Regions from separate parts of the Streptomyces sp. P5F9 genome, predicted to be linked through region 1. Evidence: riboswitches for the same ligand, from Rfam matches in the RefSeq annotation. Region 1 holds a riboswitch; the other holds the start of a gene.

Region 1 (10,576 bases):
TGGCGGCTCGGCTGCCGCCGTTTCGGTGGCGAGCTGTTCGGCCATCCGCTGCCAGACCCGCTCTGCGACGGCGAGTTCGTCGCGCTCGGCCCGGACCTCCGCGAGCTGCTTGGCCAGCTGGTCTTCAAGTTCGTCCAGTTCCGCGCGCCGCGCTGCGATCCGTTCCGCGATCTCGGACTCCACCAAGAACCGGAACGTAGGCGGCACCGGGCCCGGAACGCGGAGGAATCAGGGAAACCACCCCGTCAGGCGATCAAGACCACAGACTCCCGCCTACCGCCAGCACGAGCATGGTCAAGGACCGTCACGCCAGCCCCGCTGACCAGCCCAAGCCAGCGAGTCTCCGGGCCGATCAATTCTCGCATCATCACCGCGACAACGTCTGCGCAACAGGCGCCAACGGGGCTGACCCGACAGCCGCAGCCCCCGGCCCCGCCATCGAAACTCCTCCGTCCGGGGTTCCTGGCTGTGGTCAGGAGTTCAGAAACTGCTGGAACTGCTTGTCGAAGTCGCGCGGGTCCTTGCTCAGCGACGCCTTGACCATCGCGGTGAACTCGTCGACGACAACTTCGAAAGCGTCGGTCTCGACACCGTCGAGGGTGATGCGGGCGACATCGGCCGGGTCCATCTTGGGTACGTCGTAGTCCTTCATCATGTCGGTGTCCGCCGCTCCGAGGTGCACCGAGGTGACGCTCGTGCCCTGCCCTGCCAGTTCCTGGCGCAGGGCGTTGCTCATGCTCCAGACGGCGGCCTTCGAGACCGCGTAGGCGCTGCTGCCGGGGAAGACGAACCAGGACGCCGACGAGGCGATGTTCACCATCGCGCCCCCGCCGTTCGCTGCGAGGACTGGCGCGAAGGCGCGGGCCATGGACAGCGTGCCCCAGAGGTTCACGTTCAGTGCAGCTCGGACAGCGTCCAGGTCACCGAGCAGGGCGCCACCGCCGATTCCGGCGTTGTTGACGAGCAGGTTGACGTCGCCCGCTGTGTGGGCTGCCGCCGCGACGGCGAGGGGGTCGGAGATGTCCAGGGCGAGGACCTCGACACCGTCGAGGTCGATCGACTCGGGTCGACGGGCGGTCGCGTAGACCTTCGCGCCCCGCTCGACGAGCTGGGCAGCGAGATGACGGCCGATGCCGCGGTTGGCTCCGGTGACGAGCGCAGTGGCTCCGTGGATGTTCATAGGACGTAGGCTAAAACCTCACGTCAACGTGAGGATCAAGTCCGTTCCGCCCGGGAGGTGCCATGCGTATCGGAAAGGTGGCCGAAGGCGCTGGGGTCAGCGTCCGTGCGCTGCGGTATTACGAAGAGCAGGGGCTCGTCATCGCCGACCGCAGCCTCAGCGGCCACCGGCAGTATCCAGAGTCCGCCGTTGAGCGGGTGAAGTTCATCCAGCTCCTCTACTCGGCCGGGCTGAGCAGCAAAACCATCTTGCAGGTCCTGCCCTTCCTGGACACCCTCGTCGCGACCCCCGAGATGGCACAGCGACTCAAGGACGAACGCGACCGCATCCGAACCCAGATCAACGACCTGACCAGGGCATACGACCGACTCGATGAGCTGATCGCTGTTGCCACCGAGTCTGTGATCTCTCCAGTTACATGCTCGGCAAGCGTGGATGCCCCCACATGATCGACCGGACCCCCTAGTGTCTCGTGACCCTGATTGCGTTACTTCGAGTTGCTTCACTGCCGTGCTCGACATGGTCGCCGGCTGCGTCTGCTGCGCGGCGATTCTCAGGAGGACGGTCGTGGTGTCTGGGCCGGAGGGCCGTCCTGTGCGAGCTGGGTCCGCACACTGCGAGGCACGCGCATGCCGTGATCGCGCAGGTCGCCGATGAACCGTGCGACGAGCGGATCCGGTTCCGCGGACGTCACCGCCACCAGCTGCCTGACCCACCGCGGAGAGAACGAGCGCACTGCTCCCGGAAAGCCCTGGCTGACCGCGCTCACGGGGCATACGGCGATTCCCAGACCGGCTGCCGCGAGCTGTGGTGCCGCCGTGGTCACTGATGTCCTCACCACCGTCTCCGGGTGGACTCCGGCCCGGGCGAAGGACTGGTCGAGCCAGACGCTGAGGCCGTTGTCCGGTGTGAAGTGAACGAGCGGCGCACCGTCGAGGTCCGCAAGGCGGACAGCCGACCGCTCGGCCAGCACGTGGCCGGTGGGTGCGGCCAGCACGATCTCCTCCTCGGCGACGGCGGTGATCGTGAAACGGTCGGCCGAGGGAGCGGTCAGCACGGCCACGTCGACTTCGTCAGAGTCGACGAGGCCGAGCGCCTCGTCCATCGCCGTGGACTCGCGCAGGGTGATCGCGACCTCTGGGTGGCGGCGATGCCAGTGGCGGATGACCGCGGCGAGCAGCGGCACCGTGAGGCTCTGCGCACAGGCCAAGCGCAAGACCCCGCCGGCCGCTTGACCCGCCGCACGTGCCGACCTCACCGCGGAGGCGGCCGCCTCGATCGCTCGTCTGGCATCCGCGACGGCGGCCCGCCCTGCGGGAGTGAGCCTGACCCCTCGGGGCTCGCGGCGAAGCAGGACCGTCCGGGTCTCGCGTTCCAGCGAGGCGAGCTGATGAGAGACAGCGGGTTGCGAGGAATGCAGCAGCAGTGCGGCCTGTGTGATCGATCCGGAGTCCGCGACCGCGACGAGGCACTCCAGTGCCCGAAGAGAAGCCATTCGAAAATTTTATCGCAGACCTTCGAAGCATGAATGTTTTTGAGGGAAGACCTGCGGACCTCTGATTGCTCCAACCCACGACACCCTCTCGCCCAAGGCAGGCGAGGGGGCTCGCACAGAGCGAAGGAGAGGTTCATGGCACAGGCATTCGTCACGGGCGGTTCGGGGTTCATCGGCCAGGTGCTGGTACGGCGGCTCCTCGACGAGGGGCACTCGGTTCGCGCTCTGGTCCGCAGCGAAGCATCGGCCGCGAAGGTGTCGGCGCTGGGCGCAGAGCCCGTGCGGGGCGAGTTGACCGACCCGGCCACGTGGCGCGACGAAGTGACGGGCAGTGATGTGCTGTTCCACCTCGCTGCCGAGACGGACATCACCGCTGACCGTGAGCGTCATGAACTGGTGACGGTTCGCGGCACCCAGGCAGCCGTCGACGCGGCCCGCTACGCGCGGGTTCCTCGGTTCGTCCACTGCGGGAGCGAAGCCGCGCTCCTCGCCGGTGACCCGCTCGTGGACGTCGACGAGACCGCGCCGCTGCGGCCCGACTCGGAAGCCGCCTACTGTGCGGTGAAGGCCGTGGCCGAGAAGATCGTCCTCGACGCGAACGCCCAGGACTTCGCCACGGTGTCGATTCGCCCGAGGTTCGTCTGGGGTCCCGACAGCTTCCTCGTCGAAGGCTTGGTGGCGGCGGCGAAGGCGGGGCAGTTCGCCTGGATCGGCGGAGGCCGGCACACAACTGACGTCACGTTCGTCGAGAACGCCGTCGAGGGACTCGTCCTCGGATGGCACCGCGGCCGACCCGGTCAGGCCTACTTCGTCACCGACCGGCGCCGCGTGATCCTGCGCGAGTTCCTTCAGACCCAGTTCGAGATCTACGGCGTCGATCTCCCCATCCCCGACCTGGACGCCGAGACCGCCGCCCGCGAGATCCCCGTTCCCGCTCGATGGTTCCTCGGACAGCAGTGCACCCTGCGGACGGACAAGGCCGTAGCCGAGCTCGGATACGAGCCCGTTGTCTCGCACGCCGCCGGCCTGGACGCCGTCGGAAACCCGGTGGCCGTCAGCCGCGCGTGAAGGGTCACCCACGTTCAACCCGCACACGTCAACGTTCAACTTTCAACTGAGGGAGACACGCAATGAAGATCGTCACGATCGGAAGAGGAATGATCGGCGGAGGACTGGCCGGCCTGTGGCGAGACGCGGGCCACGAGGTCGAAGAGCTCGGCCGTGACGGCGGGGATGCCTCGGACGCGGACGCCGTCCTGGTCGCCGTACCCGGGGCAAAGATCTCGGACGCCCTGAGCAAGGTGACAGGACTCAAGGGGAAGATCGCGATCGACGCGACCAACATCATGCCCGCACGTCATGGCGACTTTCCGTCATACGCCGAGGAGGTGCAGTCCTTCACCCACGCCCCGGTGGCCAAGAGCTTCAACATGAACTTCGGGGCACTGTACGACGACGTGCGCAAGCAGCGAGTGCGGCCGAGCAACTGGTACGTCGCAGACGAGGGCGCCCTCGACGTCACCGAGCAGCTCATCCGCGACGCCGGCTACGACCCGGTGCGCGTCGGAGACCTCTCACGGGCCCGCGACTTCGAAAACGCGGTCTGGCTGCTCATGGGCATCCAGCCGGTCGGCGGCGTGTTTTACCGGTTTGCCGTTCCTGGCGAACTCTGAACGAAACCGGCGGGGCACTGCCTTCTACGCCGGGGCCGAGCGCGAGGAACGCGGCCTCCTCGGCGGTGGTGGCCCGCGGGGTGCGGTCGGCTTCCTTGTTCTCGCGGGGCGGGTAGTGCTCGGCCTTGACCGACGGGTGGCCCGGGGCCGAGCGGTCGTGTCGGGCGACCTCGGTGGGTCCGTCCTCGCCGACGGCGGTGACGATCAGTTCGTCGCCGTGGAACCGGGCCCAGACCCAGGTGTCGACCAGGTGGTGCGGGACCGAATAGCGCACGCCCTCGACGGAGATGGTGGACTCCCAGTTCACCCGCCTCGTGGTGCCGAAGGCGACGGTGAAGGGCTCCTTGGGCAGCGGATGGAGCCGCTGTTGCTCTTCGAGCAGGGCCTCGGCGGGCTTGCGGCGGCTGGCGCGGTGGACCCGGTTGTTGACCGTGTCGCAGAACTCCCGGCAGGCCGCCTCCAGTTGGCCCATCGTCTTGTACTGCGGCAGCAGGTTCGCGTTGGTGGGCACCAGGTCCGCCTTCGCGATGCGGACGGTGGCCTCCGAGCCGCCCTTCGTCTCGGGATCGGCGGGCAGACAGGGGCGGATCGTCATGCCGTAGTGCCGTCCGACCTCGACGATCTCGGGGTTGCGGACCGCGATGTTCGCGATGTGCTGGGTCGTGACGTCTTCTCGTTGTCGGTCAGCGCATAGGTCGGGACCCCGCCGATCCTCCGCAGCGTTGCATCCAGGCAGACCACGATGGTCGGCAGCGTCTTGTCGAACACCGGGATGACGACCCGGAACCTCGACCAGGCCAGCCAGGCGCACCACGACGATGTACGTCTTCTGCCGATGCGCGGCCCCTCGCCCCAGTCCCACTGCAGCCAGAGCGTCGGCTCGGTGATCCAGGGCCGATAGACCCGGTGGTGCCCCGACCGCATGCGAGATTTCACCTCGGCGACCGCTCGGCGGGTGGTGCGGTCCCCGCCCGTGAAGCCCATCGCAGTGATCCGCCGGTGCACGATGTCCGCGCGTATCCGCCCCTTCGACGCGGCCACCAACTCCTCGATCTTGTCCATGAATTCGTCGATCGGGCGGGCCCGGTGCTGACGTTCGGCGGGACGCTCACCCGCCCCCCGCAACTGGACATACCGCTTCACCGTGTGATGGTCGACGCCGGCCAGCTCGGCCGCGGCGCGGTAACTCCCCGTGAGGTCGTACGCCTCCAGGATTTCCATGATCTCCCTGCTGTTCTTCACACCGGCCAACTTCGCTGGCCGGTGTCCGTCCAGGTCCGGGGAGGTATCCGGCCGCCAGTGAGGAAGCTCGCGGCCATAAAGTGCTAGATAAAAGACCGGCTACGGGGAGTATCCACAGGCCGCCGTCAGTCAGTGAGGGTTTTCAGCGGTGCCGCTCCAGGGTGAGGACGGCCTTGGCGATTGACGTCATGCGGTTCGGGCTGCATCGGGCTCTGCGGAAGATTCGCCAGGATTTGAGGCGGGCGATTCCTCGTTCGACGGGTACGCGAGCGGCGGACAGCGCCCGGTTGACCGTCCGCTCGGTCGTGGTGAGTTCACCTTGGGGCGGTCGGCGTTTGGGGGTGGTGACCCACTCACCCGCGCCGATGTAGGCCATGTCGGCGAGGACGGGGACGCCTTGGCGCTCGCAGATCCTGATGATCTTGTGGGTGCGGGCGGCGGTCAGATCGTGTGTGCGGCCGGGCAGGGCGGGTGAGAGCCACAGCGTGCGACCGGCCGGGTCCGTGATGACCTGCACGTTCACACCGTGCCGCTGGTGCTTCGTCGAATAGTCTGCGCGCCCGTCGCCGACCCGGTCGCACTCGGCGAGCGTGCCGTCCACGAGAACGTAGTCGGGGCCCGCCTCACGCAGGACCTTCAGCAGGCCCGGCGCCATGTCGGCCAGGTGCTCGACGACGGTGGTGACGTACGCGTGGGCGGTGCCGACGGAGATACGGAAACCTGCGGCGAGCTGAGCCAGGGGGTCGTGCCGGCGCAGGTATGCCAGAGCGATCACCGCACGCCCGGACGGCCGGAGCTTGCAGCGCCGGTCACCCTCACGGGTGACGATCAGCATCCTCACCCACTCCACGAGTGCGTGCGGCAGGTCGAGTGCGGCAGGATACGGGACCAACAGGGTTCCTGAGCTGGAGAGTTGAGACCTAGACACCTCTCTCAACGGCACGGGGACCCTGTCCGTTGCTTACGGTCCCGCCGTCACCCGTCCGGGGGCCACTCTGAAAACCCTCAGTATTCGGAATCGACCGCCAGGACGCGGGGATCCCGCGCTACCGCCTGCTGGTGACAGCCGACGAGGAGGGCCTGATGCGGACCACCGGAGGTCTGCAACTCGTCGCGCCCCATGGGCTGGAGGCGATATCCCGAGCAGGCACGGTCGTCGTACCTGCGGGCCTGTCAAGGCTCAGGCAGTCCAGCCGGGCCGCCCACACCCATTGACGGACGCTCCTACCGCGGCGAGTCGCGACAGGCTCGCAGATCAGGGTGGCCATGGGAGGACCACAGGCCAGTTGCCGAATGCAACGGCGACAACGCTCCCGCCAGAGAGCCGTCAAAACGGTGACAGGAATGTGAGACACGAGCCCCACAGGGAGCAAAAAAAGACACTCCGAGCTGGGCATTTTACTTGATCACTAGAATCCGCTCCCATCATAACGTCACGTACGTCCTGTACATTTCTTACAGACGCCGAAGGAGGGGTACCCATGACCCGACCGTCCGCCCGCCACGTCCTGCCCGAGTTCACCGAGCGCACCAGCGCGGGCCACCGGACCCTCGACCCGTACTCGAAGCTGCTGGAGGAGCGGATCGTCTTTCTCGGGACGCCGATCGACGACATCTCGGCGAACGACGTGATGGCCCAGTTCATGCACCTCGAATACCAGGCGCCGGACCGGGACATCTCGCTGTACATCAACTCGCCCGGCGGATCGTTCACCGCTATGTCGGCGATCTACGACACCTTGCGGTTCGTCACGTGTGACGTGGAGACGATCTGCCTCGGCCAGGCCGGCACCTCCGCGGCGGTGCTGCTGGCGGCGGGCACGCCGGGCAAGCGGTCGGCGCTGCCGGGTGCGCGGGTGCTGATCCACCAGCCCTCGTTCCCCGAGCCGATCCAGGGTCAGGCGAGTGATCTCGCCATCCAGGCCGAGGAGTTGGCGCGTACGCGGGTCCAACTGGAGGAACTGCTCGCCCTGCACACGGGCCGGACGGTGGAGCAGGTGAGCACGGACATCGAGCGGGACCGGATCATGAACGCCCAACAGGCCCTGGAATACGGCTTGGTGGACCGGATCGTGACCACCCGCAAGACCTCGCTCACCGAGCCGGACGGGGAGTGAGCCGACGATGCTGCCGCCGGAACTGCCGCCGCTGCCCGCACTGACGCGCGCCGAGGGCGAGTTGATCGACCGTTACCTGGATGTGGCCGACCTGCTCGGCCGTATCAACCCGGCGCACAACAGTGACACGTACCGTGGTCTGAGGGCCGCTCAGGCACTTGTGGCCAGGGCCGCCGAGCTGCGGGACGCGCTGGCGCTGATGCACCGGCGGGGCGAGACCGAACTGCACGCTCCCACCCTCGCGCGGGCGCTGCGCGTGCTGGACGGGGAGCGCCGTACGGCGCGCGTCACCCTGCCCGCGCCCTCCGACAGTTGACGGAGACACAGCCGCCTCGGGCGGCGTCCAAACCGGCCGAACGGTGTACCCCCGATCGGCGTAGTCGCTTCTCCGTCCATGCGGCCGTCCGGGTTGCGCAACACGCGTAGCCCGGGGGCCGCCTGAAGTGTTCCGGTGCTGGTCCGGGGGCCTGGCGCCCCTCGACGCCCCTTCGAACACGGGGGTGTCCACCCGAACGGGTGAGTGGTGAGTAACCCCACAAATCCCCGGTTCCGTTGGGCTTTTCGGACATTCATAGGTGAAGATCCCTGTCTGACGACAAGACCCCGCCGCAGCGGCGGGGCGATCCGGGCGGACGCCGAGTCCTGCCGCCGCCCGGATGACAGGTCGACAGGATTGCATCGGCAGGAGTGGAGGACCCAGCACGACGGGTCGCCGGGACGGTCACGCCATGACCGGGTCGAGCAGCCCTTGGGGTGAAGCCGCGTCAGCGGCCGGGCAACTTTGTCAGCCCGAATCCGACAGGTCATCCTTCACAGGCGGCTGACGAAGGGTTGCGCATGACTGCGCTCAATCGTGTCCCGTCGCTGATGGTCAGGGCCGGTACGGCCTCGGCCTTCGCCATCGCCGCTGTTGGCGGCTCCGTCGTGATACCGGGCGTCGCATCCGACGCCGCGGCCGCGACACCCGCGACGAAGGCACTCCAGGTCGCGGCGTCCAAGAAGGGCGCCCCGTACAGGTACGGGGCCACCGGACCGGGCCGCTTCGACTGCTCCGGGCTCACGCTGTACTCGTACAAGAAGGCGGGCAAGAAACTGCCCCGTACGGCGGCCCAGCAGTACAACAAGACCCACCACATCTCGGCCAAGAGCCGCAAGGCCGGGGACCTCGTCTTCTTCCACTCGGGCTCCAGCGTCTACCACGTCGGCATCTACGCCGGCAAGGGAAAGATCTGGCACGCCCCGAAGACCGGGGACGTGGTGAGGCTGCAGAAGATCTGGACCAAGAGCGTCTGGTACGGCCGGGTCAGCTGACCTGCGCTGAAAACTCCCGAGGGGGTGGCGGTCTCCTGACGGACCGCCACCCCCTCGGGTGTCCAGAGGCGTTCGGCATGGTTCTCTACGGCTCCTGCTGGCCCGCGGCGGTCACCGGCCGGGCCGGTACCGTCCAGGGCACCTCGATGGAGACCGTCTTGCCGCCCTCCAGGGTGGGCCGGACCTTGAGTTTGCCGCCGCACTCCGCGGTCAGCCAGCGGATGATCACCATGCCCCGGCCGTTGTCCTGCTGGACGGCGGCCGGCAGGCGTTTCGGGAACCGGGGATGGCTGTCGGTGACCCCGATGTGGAGCCGTTCGTCACGCTCCAGCTCGATGTCCACCGTGAAGGTGGGTGACTGCCCGAAGGTGTGCTGTACGGCGTTGGTGGCGAGTTCGGAGACGATGAGGCGGATGGTGTCGGCGACCTCCGTGTCCGCCGGAAGTCCCCATTCCACCAGGGTCCCGACGACGTAGGTGCGGGCGGCGGAGACCGAGGCGGGATCGCTCGGCAGAGTGACGGATGCTTCCAGATGGTCTGCCATGGCGCGGTCGTCCCTTTCCCGCGGGACCGGTGTCCGACACGGAGCGGATGGTTCGAGTACGGTCCCGGACTGGTGCTTCTTCGCCAGACTGCCATTACCGCGTCGCCAACGGTGCCGATCCACCAAGATATGCATATATCTGTCGCTCGAAGCGGTGAACTCTGCGACCCCAGACCGTATTTGGGCGGCTCGGAAGGAGTAAGGAGAAACCCATGCAGTACGGTCCCGCGGTGCGCCGCCGGAAACTGGGCGCGGAACTGCGCGCATTGCGTGCGGAGGCGGGGCTCACCAGCGGTGAGGCGGCCCGGCTGGTCGGCTGGCACCAGTCGAAGGTGAGCCGCATCGAGACGGGCGCGAGTGGCGTGAAAGCGCCCGACGTCCGGTTACTCCTGGACGCCTACCAGGCCGGCGACCCACAACTTCGGGACATGCTGCTCGTGTTGGCCGGCTCCGACGACGGAGGTGGCCGGCACCACTGGTGGCACGCCTATCGCGGTGTACTGCCGCCCGCCTACCGGGACTTCATCAGTCTGGAGTCACAGGCCAGCACCCTCCGCACCCTGGAGACCTCGGTGGTCCCCGGACTGCTGCAGACGCCCGAGTACGCCCGCGCGGTGACCCGGGCCGCCGTGGGAGGCCTCGACAACGACGGCCCCGAGCGGCTCGACGCGCTGGTGCAGGTGCGGCTGGCCCGGCAGGACGTGCTGCGCGCGGATCCGCCGCTGGCCCTGAGCGTGGTCCTCGACGAGGCGGTGCTGCGGCGCGAGGTCGGCGGGCCAGGGGTGATGGCACGTCAGCTGGACCGGCTCGTGGAGGCGGCCAGACTGCCCCAAGTGAGGCTTCAGGTACTGCCGTTCGCCGCAGGAGCACACATCGGCATCACCGGGCCTTTCGTTATCTTCTCCTTTCCGAGCACTTCTGATCTGGACGTGGTTGTTCTAGACCACTTGACGAGTAGCCTCTACCTCGAACGGAAAGAAGACCTAGAGGCCTACAGCGAGGCCTTCAACACCC
Region 2 (10,576 bases), on a different contig from region 1:
GATCGGTATCGCCGTGTTCCTCGACGACCACAAGGCGTTCGACGCCGCCGTCAAACGTTTCCGCGACCGCGTGCCCGCCTACTTCTACCTCGCCAAGGACGGCAAGGTGCCGCTCACCCCGGTGGGCTCGAAGGTCACCACCCCGCAGAAGCTGACGACGTACTGGTTCAAGCAGACGACCTTCAAGGACGGCGTCGCCCAGGAGACGTGCCGCAACTTCAAGCACGTCGGGTATTCGCTGGCGGCCACCGCGCACATCGCCGAGACCGCCTGGCACCAGGGCGTCGACCTCTACGACGGGGTCAAGGACCGGCTCAGGGCGGCACTCGAATTCCACGCCCGCTACCAGCTCGGCGAGCCCGCGCCCGCCTGGTTGTGCGGCGGCAAGGTCGACCGGAACATGGGGCCCGACCTGGAGGTCGCCGTCAACCACCTGGAGGGCCGGCTCGGAGTGAAGGTGCCCGCCGCGCACAAGCTCGCCGAGTCCACCCGCCCGGCCGGCAGCGACGACCTCTTCGTCTCCTGGGAGACCCTCACGCACGCCGGGAACACCGCCGACTGAAACCTGTGTGACATCGGACCCCGCGGATGGCGTATAGTTGTAATCACAACGGCGCGGGGTGGAGCAGCTCGGTAGCTCGCTGGGCTCATAACCCAGAGGTCGCAGGTTCAAATCCTGTCCCCGCTACTAAGGCCAAGGGCCGGAATCCAGAAATGGATTCCGGCCCTTGGTGTTTCTCCCCCCTTCCCCCCTCTCCCGATGTCCTCGATCGGCTCACACCGCTCGCCGCCCTCCCTCCGTCACGAAAAACTGGACGCGTGGAGGAGGGTCCGTATGTGCGAGCCGGCGGGCGCCTGCCCGGCGATCCCGTGCCCGACCCCGGCCTCGGCCCCGTCGAAGGACGGCGGATCTCGTACACCCGCACCACCGTCCGCCGCCTGCCCGCGCTGCTGCTGATCGTCGGGGCGTTCTACGACTACCTCACCCCGCAGGCCTTCACCGCGGCCCCGCTCTTCACCGCCGCCCCGCTGGTCGCCGCCCCGCTCTACTCCCGGCGCGGTACGGTCCTCACCGGTCTGGCGGCCGTCGCCGTCGTGCTCGCGGTCCACGTCAGGCTGGGCATCGTCCTCGACATCGACGCGGTCACCGAGGTGGTCACCGTGGCGACGGTCGCCGTGCTGGCCGTCCTCATCAACCTCCTGGTCCGCCGCAGCAGCGAACAGCTGGCCTCCGCACGCGAGATCGCCGAGGCCGCTCAACGGGCCGTACTGCCCGAACCGGCCGAGCGGATCGGCGGGTTCGAGATCGCGGCACGGTACGAGGCGGCGCAGGAGGGCGCGTTCATCGGCGGCGACCTGTACGCGGTGCAGGACACCCCGCACGGCGTGCGGCTGGTCGTCGGTGACGTGCGCGGCAAGGGCATGGGCGCGGTCGCCGCCGTCGCCGTGGTCATCGGGGCGTTCCGGGAGGCCGCCGAGCAGGAGGTCACCCTGGAGGCGGTCGCGCAGCGGCTGGAGCGGGCGCTGGCGCGCGAGGGCACCCGGCGCGACGGTCTCGACGCGTTCGAGGGGTTCACCACGGCCGTCCTCGCCGAACTCCCGCACGGCGACGGCGTCGTACGGATCGTCGACCGGGGCCATCCGCCGCCGCTGCTCCTGCACGAGGACGGCACCGTACGCACGTTGCAGGTCCAGGAGCCCGCACTGCCCCTGGGAATGGGCGAGTTGGGGGTCTGGCCCGACCGTGCCGAGGAGTTCGCGTTCCCCGGCGGGGCCACCCTCCTCGTCCACACCGACGGGCTGTCCGAGGCGCGCGACTCCCACGGCGTCTTCTACGACCCCGGTGCTCGGCTGGCCGGCCGGACCTTCCGCAGTCCCGAGGCGTTGCTCGGCATCCTCGCCAAGGAGGTGCGTCGGTACTCCGGGGGCTGGATGACGGACGACATGGCGATGATCGCCGTACGGCATCCATGACCGTCATCACGGCGGGTGACCGGGCGGGAGCCCTCCGCATAACAACTGACATGCCGTCAATACCTGTGGGAATTCTGAGACTCGGCCAACTCGCCCGTTTTTCGCCGGTGGTGGGCCGTTCGTCCAGCAAGGAAAGGTTAATGATCAAGCCGAACAGCTTGGAAACGGGCGCCCGTGTCTATTAACGTTCGATAACGCAGCGCGGTCGTCCCAGCCGTCACAAGAGATGGCTCCGTGCGCACGTGCCGAATCCCGCAAGGGAACCGGGGAACCACCACCTTGGGGTGAATCGCTCGTCGACCGCCGTGGCAACACGGCAGGTATACGCGCGTAGGAGACCTTCCTGCTCCGAACCCGTCAGCTAACCCGGTAGGCGAGAAGGAAGGAAAGGAGCACGCCCACGTGGCGTCAAACCAGGCTGCCCCAGAAGCCCCTGTCGTCTACGGCGGTTACCGCCCCGACGAGGGCCCCTGGGAGGAGTGGAATCCCAGCGCGGAGTCCGTTGCTCCCAACCGCGGCAAGCACCGTGTCGCCAAGCAGCGTGGTGGCGGAGGATTCGCCCGCAGCTCCACCGTCCTGGGCGTCGGTGTCATAGCCGCCGTCAGCGCGGGCGGCATGGCCAGCGCCAACACCGGCAAGCCGCCGGTCTCCATCTCCCTGCCCGACCTGCCCTCCGTGGGCCACCTGCTGGACGACTCGTCCAGCAGCACCCCCAAGGGTTCCGCCACGCCGCTCAGCAGTGTCGGGGTCAGCACGACCGAGACCGCCAAGGGCGCCTCGGACGCGGGTGAGCTGCTGCGCAACCGGATCATGGCGCAGGCCGAGTCGCAGCAGGTACAGGTCGACGGCAAGTCGAAGGCCGCCGTCGAGGCCGCCGTCGCCAAGCAGGTCGACGCCGCCGCCGCCAAGGCCGAGAAGGACGCCGCGAAGAAGGCCGCCGACGCGAAGAAGGCCGCGGAGGCCGCCGCGGCGAAGAAGGCCGAGGCCGCGAAGCTCGCCGCGCTGGCCAAGCAGTACACGCTGCCGGTCGGCTCGTACACGATCACCGGCACCTTCGGCCAGGCCGGCTCGATGTGGTCCTCCGGGTATCACACGGGTCTCGACTTCGCCGCGCCCACCGGCACGCTGATCAAGGCCATCCACAGCGGCACGGTCACCGAGGCGGGCTGGGCCGGGTCCTACGGGTACCGCACGATCCTCACCCTCGACGACGGCACCGAGCTGTGGTTCTGCCACCAGTCCTCGATCAACGTCAGCGTCGGGCAGAAGGTCTCCACCGGCGAGGTCATCGGCCGCGTCGGCGCGACCGGCAACGTGACCGGGCCGCACCTCCACCTGGAGGTGCACATCAACGGCGCCGCCACCGCGAGCGACCCGGCGCCCTGGCTGCGCAGCAAGGGCCTCAACCCCTGATCTCTCCCTGATCGTCTGGAATATCCGGTTCCGGCCCGGCGGTTGAGGTGAAGCATGACTTCTCTTCGCAAGCTGGGCCGGTCCGACCTGGAGATCTTCCCGCTGAACCTCGGCGGCAACGTGTTCGGCTGGACCGCCGACGAGGCGGCCTCCTTCGCCGTGCTCGACGCCTACACGGCCGCGGGCGGCAACTTCGTCGACACCGCCGACTCGTACTCGGCGTTCGCGCCGGGCAATCACGGCGGCGAGTCCGAGACCGTCATCGGCAAGTGGCTCAAGGCCCGCGGCAACCGTGCCGACGTCGTGATCGCCACCAAGGTCAGCCAGCACCCCGACTACCCCGGCCTGTCCGCCGCCAACATCAAGGCCGCCGCCGACGCCTCGCTGCGTCGCCTGGGCACCGACTACATCGACCTGTACTACCCGCACTTCGACAAGGAGGACGTGCCGGTCGAGGAGATCGTCGGCACGCTCGACGAACTGGTCAAGGCGGGCAAGGTGCGGCACATCGCCGCCTCCAACATCTCGCCCGAGCGCCTCCAGGCGTCCCTGGACTTCTCCGACCGCGAGGGCCTGGCGCGCTATGTCGCCATCCAGCCCCACTACAACCTCGTCTCCCGCGACACCTACGAGGGCGAGCTGCGGGACGTCGCCGAACGCGGAGGACTGTCGGCCCTCCCGTACTTCTCGCTGGCCGCCGGCTTCCTCACCGGCAAGTACCGCCCCGGTACGACGGTCGACAGCCCGAGGGCCGGGCGCGCGGCGGAGTACCTCAAGTCGGAGCGCGGCCAGAACGTCCTCACCGCCCTGGACGAGGTCGCCCAGGCCCACGACGCCCCGGTCGCCACGGTGGCCCTCGCCTGGCTCGCCGCCCAGCCCACGGTCGCGGCCCCGATCGCGTCGGCCCGGACGGTCGAGCAGCTCCCCGCACTGCTCGGCGTGGCGGAACTGGAGCTGACGGACGCGGAGATCGCCCGCCTCACGCAGGCATCGGCGTAGGTGTCCTTGGAGCTATGACCGGTACGGGTTGTACAGGGGACTCCCGTACGACCCGTACACCGGCGGCCACGGCGGCACCACCACCGGTACCGGCGGCGCTGTCCGCCGCGCCGCGTAGTCCAGCGCGGGCCGTGCCACCTCCCGGCGCAGCCACAGCTCGTGCAGCAACTCCCTTTCCCGTACGACGAAGTCGGCGCCGGCGCGGCCCCGCGTGGCCCGGTACCGCAGGAACGCCAGGGAGGTCGCGTACGCCTCGTACTGGGCGACCGAGCGGGCCGCCTGCCTGCCGAGGCGGTGGCGGGCGTACTCGCGGGCCAGGCGGCGGGCCTTCATCGAGCCGAGCACGAAGGGTTCGGCCGGGGTCAGCCAGCCCGCGTAGACGTAGGCGGGCAACTCCTCGTGCACGGTGCGCAGTTCGCGCTGCCGGGTCCAGACCGCGAGCCAGGTCAGCAGGCCGAACATGGGGACCATGAAGACGCCGTAGACCTCGAAGAAGCCGTACTGGCCGAAGGTGGAGGAGCCGTTCCAGATCGCGTGCATGCCCATCGCGAGGAGCAGGCCGGTCAGGGGGAGCAGGACGCGTCGGATGTGCTGCCGGTCGGGGGAGAGGGCGGCGACGCCGAAGCCGATGCCGGTGAGGACGGTGAACAGGGGGTGCGCGAACGGGGACATGACGATGCGCACGAAGAAGGTCGCCGCGGTGACGGAGGTGAGGCCGCGGTCGCCGGTGAGCTGGTCGGTGCCGAAGGCGGTGCCGAGGTAGAGGATGTTCTCGGTGAACGCGAAGCCGGTGGCGGTGACCCCGGCTATCACCACCCCGTCGACGATCCCGGTGAAGTCCCGTCTGCGGAAGAGGAAGACGAGGAGTACGGCCGCCGCCTTCGCCGACTCCTCGACGATCGGGGCTATGACAGTGGCGCCGAGAGTGTCCGCGCTGGTCGGGTCGGCGGTCGTGGTCGCTATCCATCTCGTCGCGAAGCTGTTGGCGACGATCGCTATGAGGGCCGCGGCGCAGGCACCCCACGCGAAGGAGAAGAGCAGGTTCCGCCAGGGTCCGGGGTCGACCCGGTCCAGCCAGCGGAAGGCGCCGACGAGGAGGGGTACGGGTAGTACGGCGAGCCCGAGGCCGACCAAGAACCCTTCGGTACCGGTCTGTTGACGCACCAGCGCGAGGATGACCAGCCCGGAGAGCGTGAGCAGGGCGATCAGCGCGCCGTAGCGGACCCAGTTCCGCTGCCACCAGCGCACCCGCGGCCCGTGCCCGGGCACACCACCGGCGGGGTGGCCGGGGTGTGGGGGGTACGGCGGAAAGGTGGCCACGGCATCGACCCTAACGAGGTAAGGGCACGGCCCGCGAGGGAGCCTGGCGTCAGCGCTGGTCGTCAGTGCTGGTCGTCGTCCGGTCGTCGTGGGGTACGCGACGGAAGAGCAGATCGTTCACGACATGTCCCTTGTCCAGTCCCTGGCCCTCGAAACGGGTCAGCGGCCGGAACTCCGGACGGGGCGCAAAACCGCCGTCAGGTTGGCTGTTCTCGAAGTCCGGGTGCGCGTCGAGCACTTCGAGCATCTGCTCCGCGTACGGCTCCCAGTCCGTCGCGCAGTGCACGGTCGCGCCGGGCTTGAGGCGGGTCGCGGCGAGGGTGAGGAACTCCGGCTGGAGCAGCCGCCGCTTGTGGTGCCGCTTCTTGGGCCAGGGGTCCGGGAAGTACACGCGCAGTCCGTCGAGCGAGTCCGGGGCGAGCATCTCGCGGAGCAGGATGATCGCATCCCCGTTGGCGACCCGGATGTTGGACAGGCCGTGGTGCTCGGCGAGGCCCAGGAGATTGCCCTGGCCCGGGGTGTGCACGTCGGCGGCGAGGATGTTCGTCGCGGGGGCTTCGGCGGCCATCTGTGCGGTGGCCTCACCCATGCCGAAGCCGATCTCCAGGACGACCGGGTTGTCGTTCCCGAACAGCTCGGCGAGATCGAGGTTCCGTCGGCCGTCGATGTCCAGGCCCCACGTGGGCCACAGGCGTTCCAAGGCGTCCGCTTGGCCAGCGGTGACCCTGCTTCGGCGTGGCTGGAAACTTCGGATGCGGCGTTCGAAGTGGGAGCCGGCGGGGTCGGGCGTCGGCCCGCCGGGAAAACGGGGTTCGCCCTTGGGCCGGGTGCGGTGTGCGGGCTCGGTGGGGGTGGCGGGGGTGTTGGCGGTGTCAGACACAATGCGTTGATTTTACGGGGCGTGCGCCTTTGCGTCTGCGTGGCTTGTGTTGTCTTGCGAGTGGCGGGTGCGTTGTGGCTGGTCGCGCCCACGCGGCGGAGCCGCATATCGATACAGCCCTGCGCCCCTAGGGGGTTGCCCTGTCCGGGGTTTGGAGTGGGCGTCGGTCTTGGTGCAATACAGCCAAGGCCCGGCGGGCTACCTCTCTGCCGATGGGTAGGGAGGCGGTGGCTGCCGGGCTTGGGGCGTTCAGCACATGTACGGCCCGCGGACCCTCCTTGATCAGGAAGTCGTCTACGAGGGTGCCGTCCCGCAGTACCGCTTGGGCGCGTACGCCGGCCGGTGATGGGATCAGGTCGTCCGGGGTCACCGCCGGGAGGAGGCGCTGTACGGCTCCCGTGAACGCGGTCTTGGAGATGGATCGCCGGAGTTCCCCCAATCCGTAGCGCCAGTGCTGTCGGGCCATGTGCCAGGAGCCGGGCCAAGCCGCCGTCGCCGCGACTTCCCGAGGCCGTACGACGCCCCAGTCGTAGCCCTCGCGGGCCAGGGCCGGGACCGCGTTCGGGCCGAGGTGGACGCTGCCGTCGATGCCGCGGGTGAGGTGGACGCCGAGGAACGGGAAGGTCGGGTCGGGGACCGGGTAGACCAGGCCCCGGACCAGTTCGGGGCGGGTGAGGGTGTAGTACTCGCCTCGGAACGGCACGATCCGCATGTCCGGGTCGTCGCCGGTGAGGCGGGCCACCTCGTCGCAGTGCAGGCCGGCGCAGTTCACCAGCACGCGCGCGCGGACGACGTCACCGCCGGTCGCGGTCACCGTACGGACGGCGACCCCGCGCTCGGGGCGCCGGTCGATGTGGGCGACCCGCGCGCCGTAACGGATCTCCGCGCCGGAGGCCTCGGCGAGGTGGTTGGCGACCTCGGTGTAGTCGCAGATCCCGGTCGTCCCGACGTGTATGGCGGCGAGGCCACGCACCTCCGGTTCGTACTCCGCGATCTGGGCGGCGCCCAACTCCCGGACCGGAATCCCGTTCTCCCGCCCGCGCTGCACGAGCGCGTGCAGCCGGGGCAATTCCGCCCGCTCCGTGGCGACGATCAACTTCCCGGTGACGGCGTGCGAAATCCCGTACTCCGCACAGAACTTCACCATCTCGGCAGCCCCGCGCACGGCATACCGCGCCTTGAGCGACCCGGGCCGGTAGTAGATCCCGCTGTGGATCACCCCGCTGTTGCGCCCTGTCTGGTGCCGAGCGGGTCCGGCCTCCTTCTCCAGCACGGTGACGCGCGTGCCCGGCGCGGCACGGCTGATCGCATACGCCGTGGACAGCCCGACAATCCCGCCACCGACCACGAGCACGTCACAGTCGTACCCGACCCCAGCCCGCACGTGCACCACCTCCCGGCTTCGATAGTGCACTGCACCACTGACAGTCACTTCAAACGCCGGGAGGGCAGAACCCCCCAAGGGGCGCGGGGAACTGCGCGACCAGCCACAGCGCACCCGCACACGCAAGACGGCACAAGCCCGGCAGACCCTTAGGCGGGCGCCATCAACAACGGCCGAGCCCGCTCCCGCAGCTCAACAACCCGCGGCTCATCCCCATACGGCTCCAACCGGTGCAAAAGATCCTTCACGTACTCGGTAGTCCGAGCAGACGAGATACGCCCGGCAACCTCCACCGCCCGAACCCCTTGCTCGCACGCCGCATCAAGATTCCCCGACTCAAGCTCAGCCACCGCCGAGACAACGAGCCGAAGCCCGTGCGACCGCACGAACTCCTCCGTCGGCTTCGACAACGCCTGCTCAGTGAACCGCCGCACCTGCCGCGGCGCCTTCAAGTCCCGATAGCACTCCGCAGCGTCCGCGGCGAACCGGTCGTAGCCGTAGAACCCGAGCCAGGACGGATCGTTGTCACCCTCCCGGGACCGCTCAAGCCACCCCTCGGCCGCCTTCAGGGCAGCGCCGGCCGCCTGTGCGTCCCCGGCCTTCGCATGGGACCGCGCCTCGACGAGCCGGAAGAAGCTCATGGTGCGGGCGGTCGCAAGGCCCCGGTTGCGCTCCAACGCGGCCTGCGCGAGGTCGACGCCCTCGTCGCCGAAGCCGCGATAGGTCGCCTGCAACGACATCGACGCCAGCACATAGCCGCCCAGCGGCACATCCGCCGCCGCGCGGGCAAGACGCAGCGCCTGGATGTAGTACCGCTGCGCCGCCTCCTGTTGCCCGGTGTCGAAGGCCATCCACCCTGCGAGGCGGGTGAGTTCGGCACTCGCGCCGAACAGGGCTCTGCCGACCTCGTCGGAGTACGAGCCGAGCAGCAGCGGTGCCGCCTCCACCCGCAGACACTCCGGCACCATCGACGAACGCCAGTCGCCGCCCCCGTACTTGGAGTCCCAGCGCCTGGCGTCCTCCGCGGCCTCCCGCAGCTTCTGCACATCGCTGTGGCCGACTTTGAGCGGTGTCCCGGAGCTCTCCGCGGAGTTCGCTTCCCGTGCCACCGAACTGTCGGCCGGGGTTATCAGCCACCGTGAGGCGGGCGTTGCGTATGCGCTGACTGCGAACGACCCGGCGAGGGACTGCCAGATGCCGCCGGAACCGGCCCGGCGGCCGGCGAGGTCGAGCCGGTACAACTCCGTTGCGGAACGCACGGCTTGGCCGACGTCCCGGGGAAAGGCGAGGCCCACTTCCGGTGCGGGATCCGCGTCCGCCAGGCCGATCTCGTGGAGCGGCACAGGGCGGCCGAGCTTCTGGCCGATGGCGGCCGCGATGAGGTGCGGGGCGGCGCCCTGGGGCACCATTCCCTTCGACACCCAGCGCGCCACCGACGTCTTGTCGTAGCGAAGTGTCAACCCGCGTTGAGCGCCAAGATCGTTGACGCGACGCGCGAGTCCTGCGTTGCTGATTCCCGCGAGGGCGAGAACGGTGCCGAGTTTTTCGTTCGGCCCGCGTTGCTCCCTGGACATGCGCCACCCCTCGACACAGACGGCTGCCGCGCTGGCATAACCACCCGGCATTCGTAAACCCAGCGTAGTTCGCCGCATCCCAAGCGTTAAGGGGCATTGTTCCGGTTGGCGGGATTGTGGTCCGTACGCGAGTGCGGGGTTTGCACGCAGGGTTGCGACGTGCCCCCGTCGTGTGGCCGTGCGCCCGTGTGTGCGCTCTTCTCCGGCCATCCCGGGAGCGGTTCCATGGATCGTGCGTGGGTCGGCCCGCTGTACTGGATCCAGTGGGCTGGGGGACACCGCCGCCTACATCCCCGCGGGCGGCGGACCGGTCCGGGAGGCGTACTCCGCCTCCCGGACTGTGCGCGGCGCGAAGCGGTGCGCACGGCATGTACGGAGCGTGCGCAAGCCTGTCCCTGTATCGCCGATTTGGCCGAAAACCGCCCCTGCCTCCCGATGTCGAATACCGCTCCTACCATGGGAGTTGAGGGCGCGTTAGGTGTTTTGGGGGAGCGTATCGGGGGCGCATTCGCGTCGTGGACGTAGGGTCTCCCTTGTCCGGTTGTCCCTCGTCCAGGGCGTCTTCACGCGATCTCAAGCGGCTTCTCCGGCCCTCCGGAAGGCGTCCTTCATGGCAGCATGGTGCCCAGTTCGTGCGGTGCACTGGTTGTCCACAGCCTGTGGAGGCGTCGATGCGGTGGTTGGTGGGATGGAGCAGTACCGCCGCTGGAGCCGCCGCGATCGGTTCCGCGGGAGCCACCGGGTTCGACGGTGAGACGGTCCACCCGGTCGGGTCCCAACTCCTGTGGGGCGACCCGGATCCGCTGTGGGCGGTCGGCGACTGGCGGCCCGACGAAGTACGGGTTGTGAAGGTCGACGCGGAGACGCGTATCGCGGTCCTCGGTACGTGCGGTGCCTCCGACGAGGAGCTGCGCCTCAGCCTGTTCTCCGCGCGCGGAGGGGCACTTCGGCATCTGACGGCCTGGTCGGGCAGTTACACGGCGGTCGTCAAGGTCGGCCGCCGCACCATGGTCTGCGGTGATCTCGCGGGCG

Evidence for each region. A riboswitch is a leader RNA that binds a small molecule or an ion and turns the genes downstream of it on or off. The one in region 1 is predicted to bind cyclic di-AMP.
Region 2: linked by a shared signal. The riboswitch ahead of AC31A1_RS31860 (M23 family metallopeptidase) and the one ahead of AC31A1_RS28575 (C40 family peptidase) in region 1 are both predicted to bind cyclic di-AMP.

The regions. Positions count from the first base shown of each region.
Region 1 is NZ_JBXVPZ010000207.1:883-11,458, reverse strand. Features, by position in the region: gene AC31A1_RS28630 (hypothetical protein) at 1-183, opposite strand, end outside; gene AC31A1_RS28625 (SDR family oxidoreductase) at 473-1,180, opposite strand; gene AC31A1_RS28620 (MerR family transcriptional regulator) at 1,243-1,629, shown strand; gene AC31A1_RS28615 (LysR family transcriptional regulator) at 1,734-2,675, opposite strand; gene AC31A1_RS28610 (NAD-dependent epimerase/dehydratase family protein) at 2,811-3,743, shown strand; gene AC31A1_RS28605 (NADPH-dependent F420 reductase) at 3,806-4,348, shown strand; partial or broken gene istA (IS21 family transposase) at 4,377-5,590, opposite strand; gene AC31A1_RS28595 (transposase) at 5,733-6,482, opposite strand; partial or broken gene AC31A1_RS28590 (AraC family transcriptional regulator) at 6,608-6,757, shown strand; gene AC31A1_RS28585 (ATP-dependent Clp protease proteolytic subunit) at 7,072-7,707, shown strand; gene AC31A1_RS28580 (hypothetical protein) at 7,715-8,023, shown strand; cyclic di-AMP (ydaO/yuaA leader) riboswitch at 8,363-8,541, shown strand; gene AC31A1_RS28575 (C40 family peptidase) at 8,545-9,018, shown strand; gene AC31A1_RS28570 (ATP-binding protein) at 9,104-9,562, opposite strand; gene AC31A1_RS28565 (helix-turn-helix domain-containing protein) at 9,775-10,576, shown strand, end outside.
Region 2 is NZ_JBXVPZ010000252.1:1,916-12,491, reverse strand. Features, by position in the region: gene AC31A1_RS31875 (alginate lyase family protein) at 1-562, shown strand, start outside; tRNA gene AC31A1_RS31870 (tRNA-Met) at 615-688, shown strand; gene AC31A1_RS31865 (PP2C family protein-serine/threonine phosphatase) at 838-1,974, shown strand; cyclic di-AMP (ydaO/yuaA leader) riboswitch at 2,208-2,365, shown strand; gene AC31A1_RS31860 (M23 family metallopeptidase) at 2,377-3,387, shown strand; gene AC31A1_RS31855 (aldo/keto reductase) at 3,442-4,386, shown strand; gene AC31A1_RS31850 (PrsW family intramembrane metalloprotease) at 4,399-5,706, opposite strand; gene trmB (tRNA (guanosine(46)-N7)-methyltransferase TrmB) at 5,756-6,586, opposite strand; gene lhgO (L-2-hydroxyglutarate oxidase) at 6,714-8,000, opposite strand; gene AC31A1_RS31835 (NsdA family TPR-like regulatory protein) at 8,120-9,544, opposite strand; gene AC31A1_RS31830 (asparagine synthase-related protein) at 10,216-10,576, shown strand, end outside.